3 regions of the Bacillus sp. P4_D3 genome follow, and region 2 is predicted to be linked to each of the others. Evidence: riboswitches for the same ligand, from Rfam matches in the RefSeq annotation. Region 2 holds a riboswitch; each other region holds the start of a gene.
What was found. Region 2 has a riboswitch for S-adenosylmethionine ahead of AC1DTM_RS04585 (MetQ/NlpA family ABC transporter substrate-binding protein). Riboswitches for the same ligand answer to the same signal wherever they lie in the genome.
Positions count from the first base shown of each region.

Region 1 (5,250 bases), on a different contig from region 2:
AAATATATGCTTTCGCATCATCAATGCCGCCCATTACTTCGATGACAACATCAATATTAGGATTATCTAAAATTTCATTCACATCTTGTGTTAATAGAGTAGAAGGTACCTCTACCTCTCTCTCTTTCTCAATATTTTGCACCAACACTTTCGTTACTTTCACTGGACAACCGACTTGATGTATAAGTCGTTCTTGATGATCTGTAATAATACGAACTACACCACTACCAACTGTCCCAAGACCTAATAAGCCCACTTGAATTTCTTTCATAATACTGTCCACCCCTCAAAAATTGTGTTTAGATGCCATTATATAGACAAAAAATCTGAAAAACAATGTATTTTGAACATTCGGAAAAATAAGGCTTAATCTTTACAAATAAAACGCTACCACGTGTTACACAATCATTATTTACAATATATAAGGGGTTTCTTGATACACGTAATAATTCAGCCAATTAGAGAATAATAAATTCCCATGACTCCTCCACCTAACAAGTGACTTCTCATCTGGATTATTATGTTTAAAATAATTTTTTGGCACATCAATATTTAACCCTTTTTGGCAGTCCCGTTCGTATTCTTCCTTTAACGTATCACAACTATATTCACTGTGTCCGAGTGCGAAAACTTGCCTTCCCTCTTGCCCAATAACAAGATGAACACCCGCTTCTTCAGAATTGGCTAATAACGTTAATTCTTTCACTTTTTCAATATCACTCTCTCGTACTTCTGTATGACGAGAATGCGGAGCAAAAAACACTTCATCAAACCCTTGTAACAATTTCACATGTTGCTCGCGAACCTCATGTTCAAATACACCAAACATTTTTTCCGCAAGAGGATACTTCGGCACACCATAGTGATAATACAAACCAGCTTGTGCCCCCCAGCAAATATGAAGCGTAGATGTTACATTTGTTTTTGAATACTCCATAATACGTCCAAGCTCTTCCCAATAATCTACTTCTTCAAAAGAAAGAGTTTCAACTGGTGCTCCTGTAATAATGAGTCCATCAAATTTTTCATTCTCAATATCACGGAATGTTTTATAGAAGCTCGTTAAATGGTCCTGTGCTACATTGCGAGACAGATGCGATTCCATATGAAGTAAATGAACATCTAATTGCAACGGTGTATTTCCAATTAAACGAAGTAATTGCGCCTCTGTTTCTTGCTTTGTAGGCATTAAATTTAATATAGCAATTTTCAAAGCACGTATATCTTGTGTTACTGCTCGCTCCTTCGTCATTACAAAAATATTTTCCTTCTGCAATACTTTGCGAGCTGGTAAATCTTTATCAATTATGATCGGCATGTTGTTTGCCTCCGACTAGCGCTGCTTCTAAATCTGCAATAATATCAGAAACATCTTCTATACCGACCGATAAACGGATTAAATCAGATATAACGCCAGCTAAACGCTGATTTTCTGCGCTTAATTGTCTGTGCGTCGTACTAGCGGGATGTATTACACAAGTTCTTGCATCAGCTACATGCGTTACAAGAGTTGCGAGTTTTACATTTGCGATAAATTCTTTTGCTGCTTCTAATCCACCCTTAATACCAAATGTTAAAACTCCACTAGCTCCTTTTTTCAAATACTTTTGTGCTAACGAGTAATTTTCATTACTATCTAACCCTGGATAATTCACCCATTCAATGCGATCATGATTAGCAAGCCACTTAGCAACTTCGAGAGCATTTTCACTATGACGCTCCATTCGTAAATGCAATGTTTCCAGGCCAATGTTGCTAATATATGCATTGAATGGGCTCATACAGTTTCCGTAGTCTCTTAATAACTGAACGCGTGTTTTCACAATATACGCTGCTGCTCCAAAATTTTGAACATAGCTTACACCGTGATAACTCGGATCAGGTTCGACAAGCTCAGGGTATTTTCCATTTGTCCAATCGAAATTCCCCCCGTCTATTACAATGCCACCTAGAGAGCTTGCATGGCCATCAATATATTTCGTTGTAGAATGGACAATGATATTTGCCCCATGTTCAAACGCCTGGCATAAATAAGGCGTCGCTAATGTATTATCAACGATAAAAGGTACTTCTAATTCTTTTGCTGCCGCTGAAAGTTCTTTGAAATTCAAAACGTTCATTGCTGGATTTCCTAACGATTCTGCATAAACAAGTTTTGTCTTATCATTAGCAAGTGCCGCAATTTCATCTGCTGTTAAATTAGGATTAAAGAACGTAACATCAATGCCAAGCTTGCGCAAACTCACTCCAAATAAATTAAACGTTCCTCCGTAAACAGTTGAAGAACAAAGTAAATGGTCTCCACTACTGCAAATATTTAAAACCGCAAGCATAATAGCTGCCTGCCCAGAAGCTGTTGCAACAGCCCCTACACCGCCTTCTAAATCTGATAACTTCTGCTCAAATGCAGCTAGAGTAGGATTTCCAATACGCGTATATATATATCCTTCTGCCTCTAAATTAAATAGTGCTGCTAAATCATCTGACGTATCGTATTTATACGTTGTACTTTGATAAAGTGGTAAAACACGCGGCTCACCATTTTTTGGCGTATAGCCACCTTGCACACAAATCGTTCCTTTCCCCCATGATTCTCCCATCTCTCATTCTCCTTTCTTTTAATGCAAAATAAAAAACTGCTCCTTTCCTGAAAACAAGAAAGGAGCAGTTTGAAGACACGCTCTAAGGCTCTTTCTTATCTCTCAGGATTATTACCTGCAGGATTTGGCACAATTCCGTTATACGGCTGTTGCCAAGGTTTCATCGGGCCTGTCCCTCCACCTTTTCTTGATAAGACTATGCAATTACCGTTGATTTTATAGCAATAATTTCCTAATGTCAAATGGTTTTTCTGAATGTTCTAAATTAAATATAAGTAATTTAATTTAAACAACAAAAGAAATATATTCCATATTCATTTGAAAAAGACCTTTTAAAAACTCCGATCACTATATAGAATTAAATAAGTGGTTTAACCGCGTTGGTTTCAAATTTTTATGAGACCCTAATATATTGAATAAGCCAACCCCTCAAAAAGATACTATATATATTCAATTCATTTCACACTAGCATATTTAATCCTTTCTACATTAAAACTTACATAACGGAGGTACAACATGACAAATAAAAAGGACATGCACTATATACTCGTCCTATATGGCATTCTTTTAGGCGCTATAGTAGGAGCTACAGTCTGGTTATTTTTAGTTACAATAAATATCGGAATTCACTTTATTTGGGGATACTTACCTACTATTTTCTCTTCTCCTCCTTATTACACCATTTGTGTAACAATCATCGGTGGTATCCTCGTTGGTTTAACACAAAAATACTTCGGTACATATCCACGTCTTATGCCGGAAGTGATGGCTGAATATAAAAAAACAGGTAGAATTGAATACAGTTTTGTACATAAAGCTACTTTAACTGCGCTTATCGTTTTAATATTTGGAGCTAGCTTAGGACCAGAAGCTGCACTTGTTGGAATTATCGGTGGACTTTGTACATGGGTAGGAGATCGCTTTAAATTTGCTTTAAAGGGAATGAATGAACTAACAGAGGTTGGAATTGGTGCTACTTTAAGTGTCATTTTTAATGCACCATTATTCGGTTACTTAGCTCCGAATGAAAATGAGGGTGAACAAATTAATGAATTTTCGAAAGGAAAAAAAGCAATTGTATATTTAGCTACCACTTTTGCCGGTTTTTCCGTTTACTTATTACTTAGTAAACTCGATAATCGTGGATCCTTTATTGTTGATTTCGGGGAAGGGTCTCTTGCTCTTAATGAATGGATCGCCTTTCTACCACTTGCTAGCATTGGTGCTATAGTTGGTTTCTTTTATTTCAAATTAGAATTCGCATTAGAGAAATTAATCCACCCCTTCAGGGAATACAAAGTATCACTTGGAATTATCGGCGGTATTTTACTCGGGGTTACTGGAACTTTCCTCCCGTATACGTTATTTTCAGGGGAACATCAATTAAAAGATTTAGTCGTTGAATGGAGCCATTTATCCTTCTGGGTACTACTTCTTTCAGGGGTTTTAAAATTATGTATTACTGCCGTTTGTTTAAATACGGGTTGGCGCGGCGGACATATTTTCCCCATTATATTTGCTGGATCAAGTATTGGATACGCTATAGCTTCTATTCTGCCTATAGATCCAATATCTTCCGTAGCCATCGTCACGACAGCTATTTCAAGCTATGCATTAAGAAAACCAATAGCTATAACATTACTATTACTCATGTTTTTCCCGCTCAATTTATTATTACCGATGCTCGGGGCTGCGGCAATTGGCAATGCATTTCCGCTTCCTAAACATAACGAAACTACAAATTAATAAAAATAGGCAGTGGGGATAAAAGTTCCACTGCCTATTTTTGTTACACATGCTGCTTTAATAGTGCGTATAATTCTTCAAAATTATGCACTTCATATGTTGGCATAATCTCGCTATCATTTGATTTCTTTTCTGGATTAAACCAACAAGTATCAATTCCTGCTACATATCCACCTTTAATATCGGCGCTTAACGAATCACCAATAATAAGCCCTTCTTCAGAAGCGAAGTTAGGAATACGTTCAAAAACATAATCAAAATACTCTCTCATCGGCTTTTGGAATCCCGTGTCTTCAGAAACAAAAATATCTTTAAACAATGAATGTAATCCTGCATTACGCAAACGTTTATCTTGCGTTTTAGAAATACCGTTTGTCACTATATATAAATCGTACTTACTTTGAATTTGATTTATAAATTCAAACGCACCTTGCATGAGTTGGTTTCCTTCTTCTAAGTAGCTGCGATAATTATTTTCGAATAATATTCCATCTACTTCTTCCCCGTACTCTTTAAACAAAATGGAAAATCGTGTATTTATAATTTCATTTCGCGCTATTTCACCTTTTTCAAAAGAATCCCAAAGGCTTTTATTTATTTTTTTATAACGATCCTCTATTTCATCGGTTAAAAGAAGCCCCTTCTCTTCAAAAAGCATCCGTAAAGCGATTTTCTCAGCCTTTTGAAAATCTAGTAACGTATCATCTACATCAAATAGCAATGTTTTATATTTTTTCATAAACCCCTCACACCCTCTTTTCTACAAAAACAAATTTACATAAATCGTATCATTCTTCCTTGTAAAAATAATAGGAGATATCTCATACTACAAACAGGGGTGAAAATATGAAAATCAGCAAAAATGAGAAAGAAATTTATCAACACATGCAAATTCACCAATTTC
Region 1 is NZ_JBFUIN010000015.1:23,845-29,094, reverse strand. It holds gene AC1DTM_RS05050 (homoserine dehydrogenase) at 1-271, opposite strand, end outside; gene metA (homoserine O-acetyltransferase MetA) at 413-1,318, opposite strand; gene AC1DTM_RS05040 (bifunctional O-acetylhomoserine aminocarboxypropyltransferase/cysteine synthase) at 1,302-2,600, opposite strand; SAM riboswitch class I at 2,693-2,797, opposite strand; gene AC1DTM_RS05035 (chloride channel protein) at 3,117-4,346, shown strand; gene AC1DTM_RS05030 (YjjG family noncanonical pyrimidine nucleotidase) at 4,390-5,085, opposite strand; gene AC1DTM_RS05025 (transcriptional regulator YeiL) at 5,193-5,250, shown strand, end outside.
Region 1: linked by a shared signal. The riboswitch ahead of AC1DTM_RS05040 (bifunctional O-acetylhomoserine aminocarboxypropyltransferase/cysteine synthase) and the one ahead of AC1DTM_RS04585 (MetQ/NlpA family ABC transporter substrate-binding protein) in region 2 are both predicted to bind S-adenosylmethionine.

Region 2 (5,250 bases):
ATAAAGACTGTTGCATACATTACTTCAGGTTCGTAACGTAAATGACCGAATCGATATGCGAGATCACCAAGGCCTCCAGCACCTACAAGTCCAGCCATTGCTGTTGCACCGATTAAGCCAATCGTTGCGATTGTTAATCCAAGTACGAGAGATGGACGAGCTTCTTTAACCATGACGTGCCAAATGATTTTAATAGTAGAAACTCCCATCGCTTGATATGCTTCAATAACACCACGATCTACTTCTAGTAAAGCTGTCTCCATTAAACGTGCAATATAAGGGGCTGTGAAGACAACAAGTGGTACGATAACACCTTGCACGCCAATGGACGTTCCCATTAGAAACTTTGTAAAAGGTAAAATGAAGAATAATAGAATGATAAATGGAAGAGAACGAATGATATTAATAACTGTATTAAGAATAGGATAGATAATTTTATTTTCTCGCTGTCCACCAGGTCTCGTTAAAACAAGTGTGACACCGAGTGGTAATGCAATAAGGATAGATATAAGTAGTGAAATAGATGTCATTTGAAATGTTTGAATTGTTGCTTCCCATATTACGTTACCCCACTCATCCAAAAAGGACTTGTTTCCCATAATCTGTTCTACCTCCTTCTACGATAATTCCTTGTTCTTGTAAAAATGATAAGGCACGGTGTACTTCACTTTTTTCACCTTGCATATGAACGACCAGTTTCCCATATGCCTCATGTTTTAACTGCGTAATATTGCCTGATAAAATATTAGGATATACGTGGAAACGTTTTGTAGCGATAGCTAACGCGGGTTCTCCTGAAGCGGTTCCTATAAATGAAAGTGTTACGATTTCTCCAGTACTTTGTAGCTCTTTCTGTACCTCTTCTGGAATTTTAGCTGCAAATGCGCTATTTACAAATTTCTTCGTTGTTACATGTTGTGGGTTTGTAAAAATGTCCTTCACTGTTCCACTTTCAACGACAGATCCATGTTCCATTACAGCAACTTGGTCACAAATACGCTGGATGACATTCATTTCGTGTGTAATTAGCAAAATCGTAATTCCGATTTCTTCGTTGATCTTTAATAATAAATCAAGAATAGAATCGGTCGTTTCCGGATCTAATGCGCTCGTTGCTTCATCACTTAATAAAACTTCAGGCTCATGAGATAGTGCGCGAGCGATCGCTACACGCTGTTTTTGACCACCAGAAAGTTCACTTGGATAGGCATCTTTTCTATTGAAAAGATCAACAATACGTAAATACTTTTCTACCCTTTTTTCAATTTCATTTTTGGGAAGACCAGATAGACGTAAGGGTAGTGCGATGTTTTCATAAACGGTAACGGTTTTAAGTAAATTGAATCCTTGAAAAATCATGCCGATCTTTTGTCTCGCTTTTGCGAGTTCTTTTGTCGATAAGGTTGTTAAATCTTGTTCGTTTACAATGATATTTCCTGTCGTTGGTTTTTCTAATAAATTTACACAGCGAATTAATGTACTTTTACCAGCGCCGCTATATCCGATGATTCCAAATACTTCGCCCTTTTTTACTTTAAGGGAAGTTGGTTTAAGGGCCTCAACATTCCCTTTTTTTGTTGTAAATACTTTGGAGACGTTTTTTAATTCAATCATTATAGTCAGCTCCTACCAAGACGGTAAAATAGAACCATCGAATTTTTTCTCAATGAAATCTTTTACTTCTTTAGATTGATAAGCTTTCTTTAACTTATTTATAACTGCATCATCTTTATTTTCAGTACGAACAACGACCCAGTTCACATATGGTGAATCTTTTCCTTCGCGGAAAATCGAATCTTTTGCTGGACTTAATTTTGCACCTAATGCAAAGTTTGTATTAATCGCAGCTGCCTTCACTTCACCTAGCTGCGTTGGTAATTGAGATGCCTCTAATTCAACAATCTTTAAATTTTTCGGATTTTCAATTACATCTTTTGCAGTCGCTTTTTCTGTAGCTTTTGGATCCACTTTTAAAACCCCTGCTTTTTCAAATAGCTTTAAAGCACGAAGCTCATTTGTTGGATCATTTGGGACAGCAATTGCGTCGCCCTCTTTTAATTCTTTTATATCTTTTAAGTTTTTAGAGTATATACCCATAGGGAATGTTACTGTGGAAAATACTTCAGTTAATTTCATATTACGTTCAGTTTTAAATACGTCTAAATAAGATTTAGTTTGGTAGCTATTTACATCGAGGCTTTTTTCATCTAAAGATACGTTTGGTGCTACATAATCATTAAATACCTTTACATCGATTTGGAGGCCATCTTTTGCTGCAACTTCTTTCACCTTTTCAAAAATTTGTTCATGCGGTCCACCTGTTACACCAACGGTAATCTTTTTCTCATCTAATGCTTTTACCTCTTTATCAGAAGTAGCACCGCATGCGCCTAACAACAATACAGCTCCACTTACAATACTTACTAATACCTTTTTCATCTATAATTCCCCCTTAATATACGTTCCAAAATAAAAAGCACCTCTCAAAAATAAGAGAGGTGCCGAATAGACGAAATAGGTTCCTCTCTTATCTTCCAAAACGAAAATCGTTCTGCAGGAATTAGCACCTTAGCTTATACTTTATAAGCTCGGTTGCCGGGCATCATCGGGCCAGTCCCTCCGCCACTCTTGATAAGAGTATGTGTATGTAGTTTTTAAATATGGTACTAATAGTAAATCTTACAAAAAGAATTGTCAATGTTATTTTCTGAATATATTTTATTTTAAGGTAATAGAAACATTACCTTTTTTATGTCCGGTCTCTACGTACGTATGAGCCTTTGAAATTTCTTCTAACGGGTAAGTTTTATCAATAACTGGCTTTAATTTTTCTTCTTCCGTTAGCATTTTTAGTAGAAGCATATCTTCTTTGCTCACTTTTGCCATCGTTCCATTGACCGACACGTATTTACCGTTAGCGGTTAATGCTTTCTTACAATGGGATTTTTTAATTTTTCCAACTGCATCAAATATAATATCGTAGCGTTCAGCCCGCTTTGTAAAATCTTCTTTCGTATAATCAATTACGTGATTAGCTCCTAAAGATTGCACTAGTTCAAAATTTGAATTACTACAAACAGCTGTAACGGTCGCGCCAAAATATTTAGCAAGTTGTACGGCAGCTGTTCCTACTGAACCAGATGCGCCATATATAAGTACTTGTTGCCCTTTTCTTATACGTCCTTTTCTCAGGAAGTGTAATGCTGAAGTTCCGCCAAAAGGAATAACGGCAGCTTCTTCATACGTCACATTGGTAGGTTTTAATGATATCAATCCGCTTTCATGTACACATGTATATTCTGCATAACCACCGACATTAAGCTCTGTTAATGCGAAAACTTGGTCTCCTTTTTCAAATTGAGTTACATCTGTTCCTATTTCTTCGATTTCACCAGATAGCTCCACGCCGAGTATAGGTTTTCTTGGTTTTTTAAAACCTAATATAATCCGCATAGGAATCCAAAATAAAAGGGGGCTATTAAAGCCGCGCATTCTACAATCTCCAGTTGTTACACTTGTTGCGTGAATTTTAACTAATACCTCATTCTTTTTTGGAGTAGGTTTCTCTAAATCTTGAAGTTTGAGAACATTAGGCGGCCCATACTTTGTGCAAATAATTGCTTTCATAATGACCTCCTGAATTTAGTTGTTTTTATTTACAACATATTTAAGTATTTCTTTAAACATGTTGTTATTCGAGAAATAAAGTTAAATAGAAATATTAAAAATTATATAGATTTAAAAGGAAAATAGATGATACCCTTTTGGAAAGGAGGGAGAATTATGAAAAAACTTATTTTAACCTCTAGTTTAGTCCTTGCAGTTATTTTAGGTGCAGGGTGTAGTAATGAGAAAACAACAAAGACGGATGAACCGAAAAAAGAAGCCATGCAGAAAGAAAAGGAATTAGCAGCGAAGGATGTTTTCAAGAAAGCGAATGAAGCTTTTAAAAATGAAGAACATGTAACGATGGCATATGATGTAGGGATAAAAGCTGAAGGAACAGAGATGGATGTACTAAAGGCTAAAATGCAATTAGAGCCAAAGAAAAAGAATTCGCGTTCTGAAATGAATGTTTCTGGTACAGATGTTGTAGTGTATGCTGTGGATGGTAAAGTTGCTGGTCAGGTGAAAAATCCTAAAACAGGAGAAGTTATATCTGTACCGGAGGAGCAATTAAATGCTGGCGGGATGAAAGTCACTCAAGATATTATAGATAATTTAGAAGTGCCAGCAGTAGTTTTAGATAAAATGAAGATGGAGAAAAGCGGAGATAAATATAAGCTGAAGTTTATATTAAAAGGGCAAGAAACAGAGAGCATGCTAGCTAGCATGGATGAAACGCAGAAGAAAATGCTACAAGCACAAAATGCAAAGATAGAAGAAGTGGATGCAGAATATATCATTACAAAAGATTTTAAATATGAATCAGCGAAGATAGATATGATTATGAGTAGTAATGGTGAGGATAAGGCACACATTATTACGAATGCAAAATATACATCGTACGAAAAGTTTGAGCCAATACAGCTGCCAGCAGCAAAGTAACAGTCTTGATGAGGGAGGGACCTAAAATAAAGGGTCGCTCTCTTTTTTGTTAATACTTTTTTAAAGGAAAATAGGTAAAATATGAAGAGGAAGAACGTTAGAAAAGGAGAGTGCCATTTGAAAAAAAGAAAGATAGCAGTTGTCATTGTAGTATATACAGTGTTGCTCGCGACTTCTATATATACATATAAAGAGAAACTAGAACATCCTATTATGAGCGATGTAGGAAAGTTGCTTCCAACGAAAATTAAACGTGTTGAAAATGCTGAGGATGAAAGTTCATTAAAAAAGTTAGTGCAAGATGCAAATGTTTCTGGAGAGAAGATTTCTATTGCAGGTATGCAACATAGCCAAGGCGGGCAGACGTATTATCCGAACGGTACGATGCTTGATATGAAAGGGTATAATGAAATATTAGAATTCGATCCGGAGAAGAAGAGGATTAGGGTGCAAAGCGGTGTCACATGGAATGACATTCAAAAGAAAATCAATCCATATGGTCTTGCAGTTCAAGTGATGCAATCTCAAAATATTTTTACTGTTGGTGGTTCATTAAGTGTAAATGTACATGGGCGTGATATTCGTCATGAAGCATTGATTGATACAGTAGAGTCGTTCAGATTGTTAATGGCAGATGGTACAGTGCGTAATGTAAGTAGAGAAGAAAATGCTGATTTGTTTCCGTATGTAATTGGGGGATAT
Region 2 is NZ_JBFUIN010000013.1:27,588-32,837, reverse strand. It holds gene AC1DTM_RS04595 (methionine ABC transporter permease) at 1-599, opposite strand, end outside; gene AC1DTM_RS04590 (methionine ABC transporter ATP-binding protein) at 574-1,614, opposite strand; gene AC1DTM_RS04585 (MetQ/NlpA family ABC transporter substrate-binding protein) at 1,627-2,439, opposite strand; SAM riboswitch class I at 2,525-2,638, opposite strand; gene AC1DTM_RS04580 (NAD(P)-dependent alcohol dehydrogenase) at 2,719-3,627, opposite strand; gene AC1DTM_RS04575 (outer membrane protein assembly factor BamD) at 3,784-4,548, shown strand; gene AC1DTM_RS04570 (FAD-binding oxidoreductase) at 4,666-5,250, shown strand, end outside.

Region 3 (5,250 bases), on a different contig from region 2:
AGGAATTCAAATGTATTTACACGGCACAAGCCGAATCAATGGGCAAGGACACTTAGAAATTGGAGGGTGCGATACGACGCAACTAGCAAAACAATACGGAACACCACTTTATGTATACGATGAAGAGTCTATTCGAGGAAAATGTCGTGCGTTTCATCGTGCTTTTAAAGAAAGTGGTTTCTCTTATCAAGTAGCATATGCTAGCAAGGCGTTCTTGTGCATGGAGATGTGCCGAGTAGCTCGTGAAGAAAATATGTCTTTAGACGTTGTCTCTGGAGGAGAATTATATACTGCACTCCAAGCAGGATTTCCGGCTTCGCGCATTCATTTTCACGGAAATAATAAAACAGAAGAAGAAATGATTATGGCTCTTCAGGCAAATATTGGTTGTTTTGTGGTAGATAATTTCTTAGAATTAGAAATTTTACATGATTTAGCAGTGCAACATGGGAAATTTGTGAACATATTAATCCGTGTAACGCCCGGAGTAGAGGCACATACACACGAATATATAACAACAGGTCAAGAGGATTCGAAGTTTGGATTTGGTGTTTCAAATGGTCAAGCGATGCAAGCAATTGAGCTAGCTTTGCAAAAATCAAATTATAATGTGCTAGGAATTCACTCGCACATCGGATCACAAATATTCGAAACGGCTGGTTTTGTTCGAGCAATTGAAGTACTACGTCAATTTTTAGAAGAAGTGAGAGAGCGAACAAACTATGTGGTGAAAGTATTAAATGTCGGCGGAGGTTTCGGTATACGTTATACGGAGTCTGATACACCGTTAACACTTGAAACGTATGTGCACGCTGTAACAAGTACGGTGAGAGAGCAGTTTACAGTATGTGAATACCCGCTTCCAGAAATATGGATTGAACCAGGTCGTAGTATTGTAGGTGATGCGGGAACAACAATTTATACAGTCGGAGCGGTGAAAGAGATTCCAGGCATAAGAAAATATGTTTCAGTCGATGGTGGGATGACAGATAATTTAAGGCCGGCTCTATATGGAGCACGTTATGAGGCGATGTTGGCGAATCGAGGGAATGATGAAAATGAGGAACTTGTTTCGATTGCTGGGAAATGTTGTGAAAGTGGAGATATGCTGATTTGGGATATTAATCTTCCTAAAGTTGCTTCTTCTGATTTACTAGCGATTTCTTGTACAGGGGCATATGGGTACTCGATGGCTAATAATTATAATCGTATTCGTAGACCGGCTGTAGTCTTTGCAAAGGGCGGAACATCACAAATTGTTGTAGAACGTGAAACATATGAAAATATTATTGGGAACGATCGCATACGTATTAAAGAACTTGTTTAAATATGAAAAAAGGAGTTGTTCAGGATGGGCAATTCCTTTTTTATAAAATAATTAAAATATATCGGAAAACTAGGATTGAAAAAATTCAGAATTATGATAAAATACAAATACAAAGCTTATCAAGAGAAGCTGAGGGAACTGGCCCTACGAAGCTCGGCAACCTGCTTATAGAAAGCAAGGTGCTAAATCCAGCAAAATGGAATCCATTTTGAAAGATAAGGTAAAATATATTACCGAACAGTCTTTTCGAAATGGGAAAGCTTTTTTTTATGAATAAAAAGGGGGGCTGTTTGCGTGAGCGTACGGGAACATTTTGATGAAGTGTCCGAAAAAATTCAAACGATGCTTGCTGATATGAAATATGGTTCAATTACAATTGTGGTGCAAGATGGAAAAGTGATTCAATTAGAGAAAAGTGAAAAGGTCCGTTTAAAGTAAAAAGCGCTGACTAGAAAAACTAGAGGCGGTTTTAATCTATTTTATAGATTAAAACCGTCTTTTTGCTTTTACAGGGGGAAAAAACATGTTGACGTATGAAACGTGGGAAGAAAATGGTATTTCATTTTCAGAAGAAGATGAAACGAAAGGCGCGCTATCAGTATTAAGTTGGGCTTATAAAGAATATAAAGGTGAAATTGTATATGCATGTAGCTTTGGAGTGGAAGGGATGGTTTTATTGCATCTTATAAACCAAGTAAATCCATCTGCTAAAGTTGTATTTTTAGATACAAATGTTCACTTTCAAGAAACGTACGAATTAATTAAAAAGGTACGAGAGAGATTTCCTTCATTAAATATTATAGAAAAACAGCCAGCACTTACACTTGAAGAACAGGCGAAGCTTCATGGAGAAAAATTATGGGAAAGTAATCCGAATCTCTGTTGTAAGATCAGAAAAATTTTGCCGCTAGAAAAATCATTAGCAGCCGAAAAAGCGTGGATATCAGGCCTTAGAAGGGAACAATCAGAAACGCGTAAGCATACAAAATTTGTGAATCAAGATCATCGTTTTCGGTCTATTAAAATTTGTCCGCTCATTCATTGGACTTGGAAAGAAGTTTGGCGATATGTATACAAACATAGTTTGCCGTATAATCCGCTACATGATGTTGGCTATCCAAGTATTGGGTGTGAAAAATGTACATTGCCTGTAGGAGATGGTGGCGACTCAAGAGATGGAAGATGGGCTGGGAAAATGAAGACAGAATGCGGACTTCATTTTCAATAAGATAAATCTTGAAATAAAGCTAAGAGGGGATATAAAAAGATGAGTACAACAAATAAATTAGTAAACCGTATTGATGAAACATATGACATATCGAATATTGTAAAAGAAATTGAGCTAGACAAAATTGCGCTTAGTGATTTAGAACTTCTGGCGATAGGGGGATATAGTCCACTTACAGGATTTTTAGGGAAGAGAGATTATGACTCAGTTGTAGAAACACTGCGCTTAGTAAACGGTAGTGTTTGGAGTATACCGATTGCATTACCAGTAACAGAAGAAGAAGCGGATAGATTGAAAATTGGAGAAGAAGTAAACCTGGTTAAAGATGGAACTGTATATGGTGTTATTCAAATAGAAGATATTTTTGTACCGGATAAAGAAAAAGAAGCGTTACTCGTGTATAAAACGACGGATGAGGCTCATCCAGGTGTGAAAAAATTGTACGATCGACCGAACGTTTACGTTGGAGGAGCTATTATTCTAATACAACGCTCTGAAAATAATCAGTTTGCTTCTTATTATTTAGATCCAATCGAAACAAGAGAAGAATTTAAAAAACGGGGATGGAAAACAGTAGTTGGTTTCCAAACACGCAATCCTGTACATCGTGCACATGAATATATTCAAAAATCTGCACTTGAAATTGTAGATGGTCTCTTTTTAAACCCGCTCGTTGGTGAAACGAAATCAGATGATATTCCAGCTGATGTAAGGATGGAAAGTTATGAAGTATTACTGCAAAATTATTATCCAAAAGATCGCGTTTTTTTAGGGGTATTTCCCGCAGCGATGCGTTATGCAGGACCACGTGAAGCGATATTTCATGCGCTTGTAAGAAAAAATTTCGGCTGTACACATTTTATTGTAGGGCGGGATCACGCTGGAGTGGGAAATTATTACGGAACATATGAAGCGCAGGAAATCTTTACTGACTTTACGGTGGAAGAGTTAGGAATTACGCCGCTATTTTTTGAACATAGTTTTTATTGCGTTAAATGTGAGGCGATGGCTTCGACAAAAACGTGCCCACACGAGAAAGCGGACCATGTTATTTTGTCAGGTACGAAAGTAAGAGAAATGTTACGAAATGGAGAGATTCCACCAAGTGCATTTAGCCGTAAAGAAGTAGTGGAAGTGTTAATTAAAGGTTTGAAGAAAGAAGCAGTAACAGAATAGGGAGAGAACGAGATGGATACAAATATTACTTGGCATGCAGCGTCTGTTTCAAAGGAAGAGAGAAGAGTGAAGAATGGTCATCATAGTTTTGTAATTTGGTTTACAGGCTTATCAGCTTCGGGTAAATCAACAGTAGCAAATGCGGTGGCTCGGAAACTATTTGAAAACAATATCGGAAACTATGTATTAGATGGGGATAACATTCGTCACGGTTTAAATAAGGATTTAGGTTTTTCTGAAAGTGAACGTATGGAAAATATAAGGCGTATTGGTGAAGTGGCGAAGTTGTTTGTAGATGAAGGAACAGTTGTCCTTACAGCGTTTATTTCACCATATCGAGTAGATCGTAAACAAGTTAGAGACCTTTTGGCAGCAAATGAATTTATTGAAGTCTTTGTGAAGTGTCCGATTGAAGAATGTGAGAAACGTGATCCGAAAGGACTTTATAAAAAAGCGAGACAAGGTGATATTAAGCAGTTTACGGGCATTGATTCACCGTATGAGGAACCAGAACGAGAAGAATTAATTGTAGAAACGCACAAGTATTCTATTGAAGAATGTGCAGAACAAATTGTGAAGTACTTACAAGAGCGTAGTTTCATATAGGGGGATAAAAGATGAGTTATGAAAAAGTGTGGGCTAATACTGAAAAATTAAATCAAACAGAGAAAAAGAAATTAGAGAAAGACGGATTAGAAATCTTTAATGATATTCCTTACTATGCGGAGAATGGATTTGAATCTATTCCGAAAGAAGAGTGGGACGCCTTTAAATGGGCGGGATTGTATTTGCAACGACCGAAAGAAGCGGGCTATTTTATGATGCGTGTCAATATTCCTTCTGGGATTATTACAAATGCGCAGGCAGAGGTGCTAGCTTCCATCGCTGAAGATTATGGGCGTGATGTGTTAGATATTACGACAAGACAGGCGATTCAGTTTCATTGGTTAGAAATTGGGCAAATTCCGGATATTTTTAAAAGGTTAGCGAGAGTTGGTTTATCTTCAGCGGGGGCATGCGGTGATATTACGCGTAATATTACAGGTAATCCACTTGCTGGAATTGATGCGAATGAACTATTTGATACAACATCGATTGTTAAAGAAATATACGATTACTTCCAACATAATGAAGAGTTTTCTAATCTACCACGTAAATTTAAAATGTCTATTAGTTCTAACATTTATAATTCAGCAAATGCAGAGATTAACTGTGTGGCATTTACACCTGCTACGAAAGAAATAGATGGTGAGAAAAAAGTTGGTTTTCACATAAAAGTAGGCGGAGGCTTATCAGCTCGTCCGTACTTAGCGGAAGAATTAGATGTATTCGTTTTACCAGAAGAAGTGAAGGCAGTATCGATTGCAATTGCTACTATATTCCGTGATTTTGGATATCGTGAAAAACGCCACTTAGCACGCTTGAAATTTCTTGTCGCTGACTGGGGCGCTGAGAAATTTCAAGAGAAATTAGTAGAATACACAGGCCTATTGCAAAGTAAAGGGGAAAGTGCTCTCAA
Region 3 is NZ_JBFUIN010000068.1:2,194-7,443, reverse strand. It holds gene lysA (diaminopimelate decarboxylase) at 11-1,327, shown strand; SAM riboswitch class I at 1,441-1,549, shown strand; gene AC1DTM_RS11010 (YezD family protein) at 1,622-1,765, shown strand; gene AC1DTM_RS11005 (phosphoadenylyl-sulfate reductase) at 1,851-2,555, shown strand; gene sat (sulfate adenylyltransferase) at 2,595-3,731, shown strand; gene cysC (adenylyl-sulfate kinase) at 3,744-4,337, shown strand; gene AC1DTM_RS10990 (nitrite/sulfite reductase) at 4,349-5,250, shown strand, end outside.
Region 3: linked by a shared signal. The riboswitch ahead of AC1DTM_RS11010 (YezD family protein) and the one ahead of AC1DTM_RS04585 (MetQ/NlpA family ABC transporter substrate-binding protein) in region 2 are both predicted to bind S-adenosylmethionine.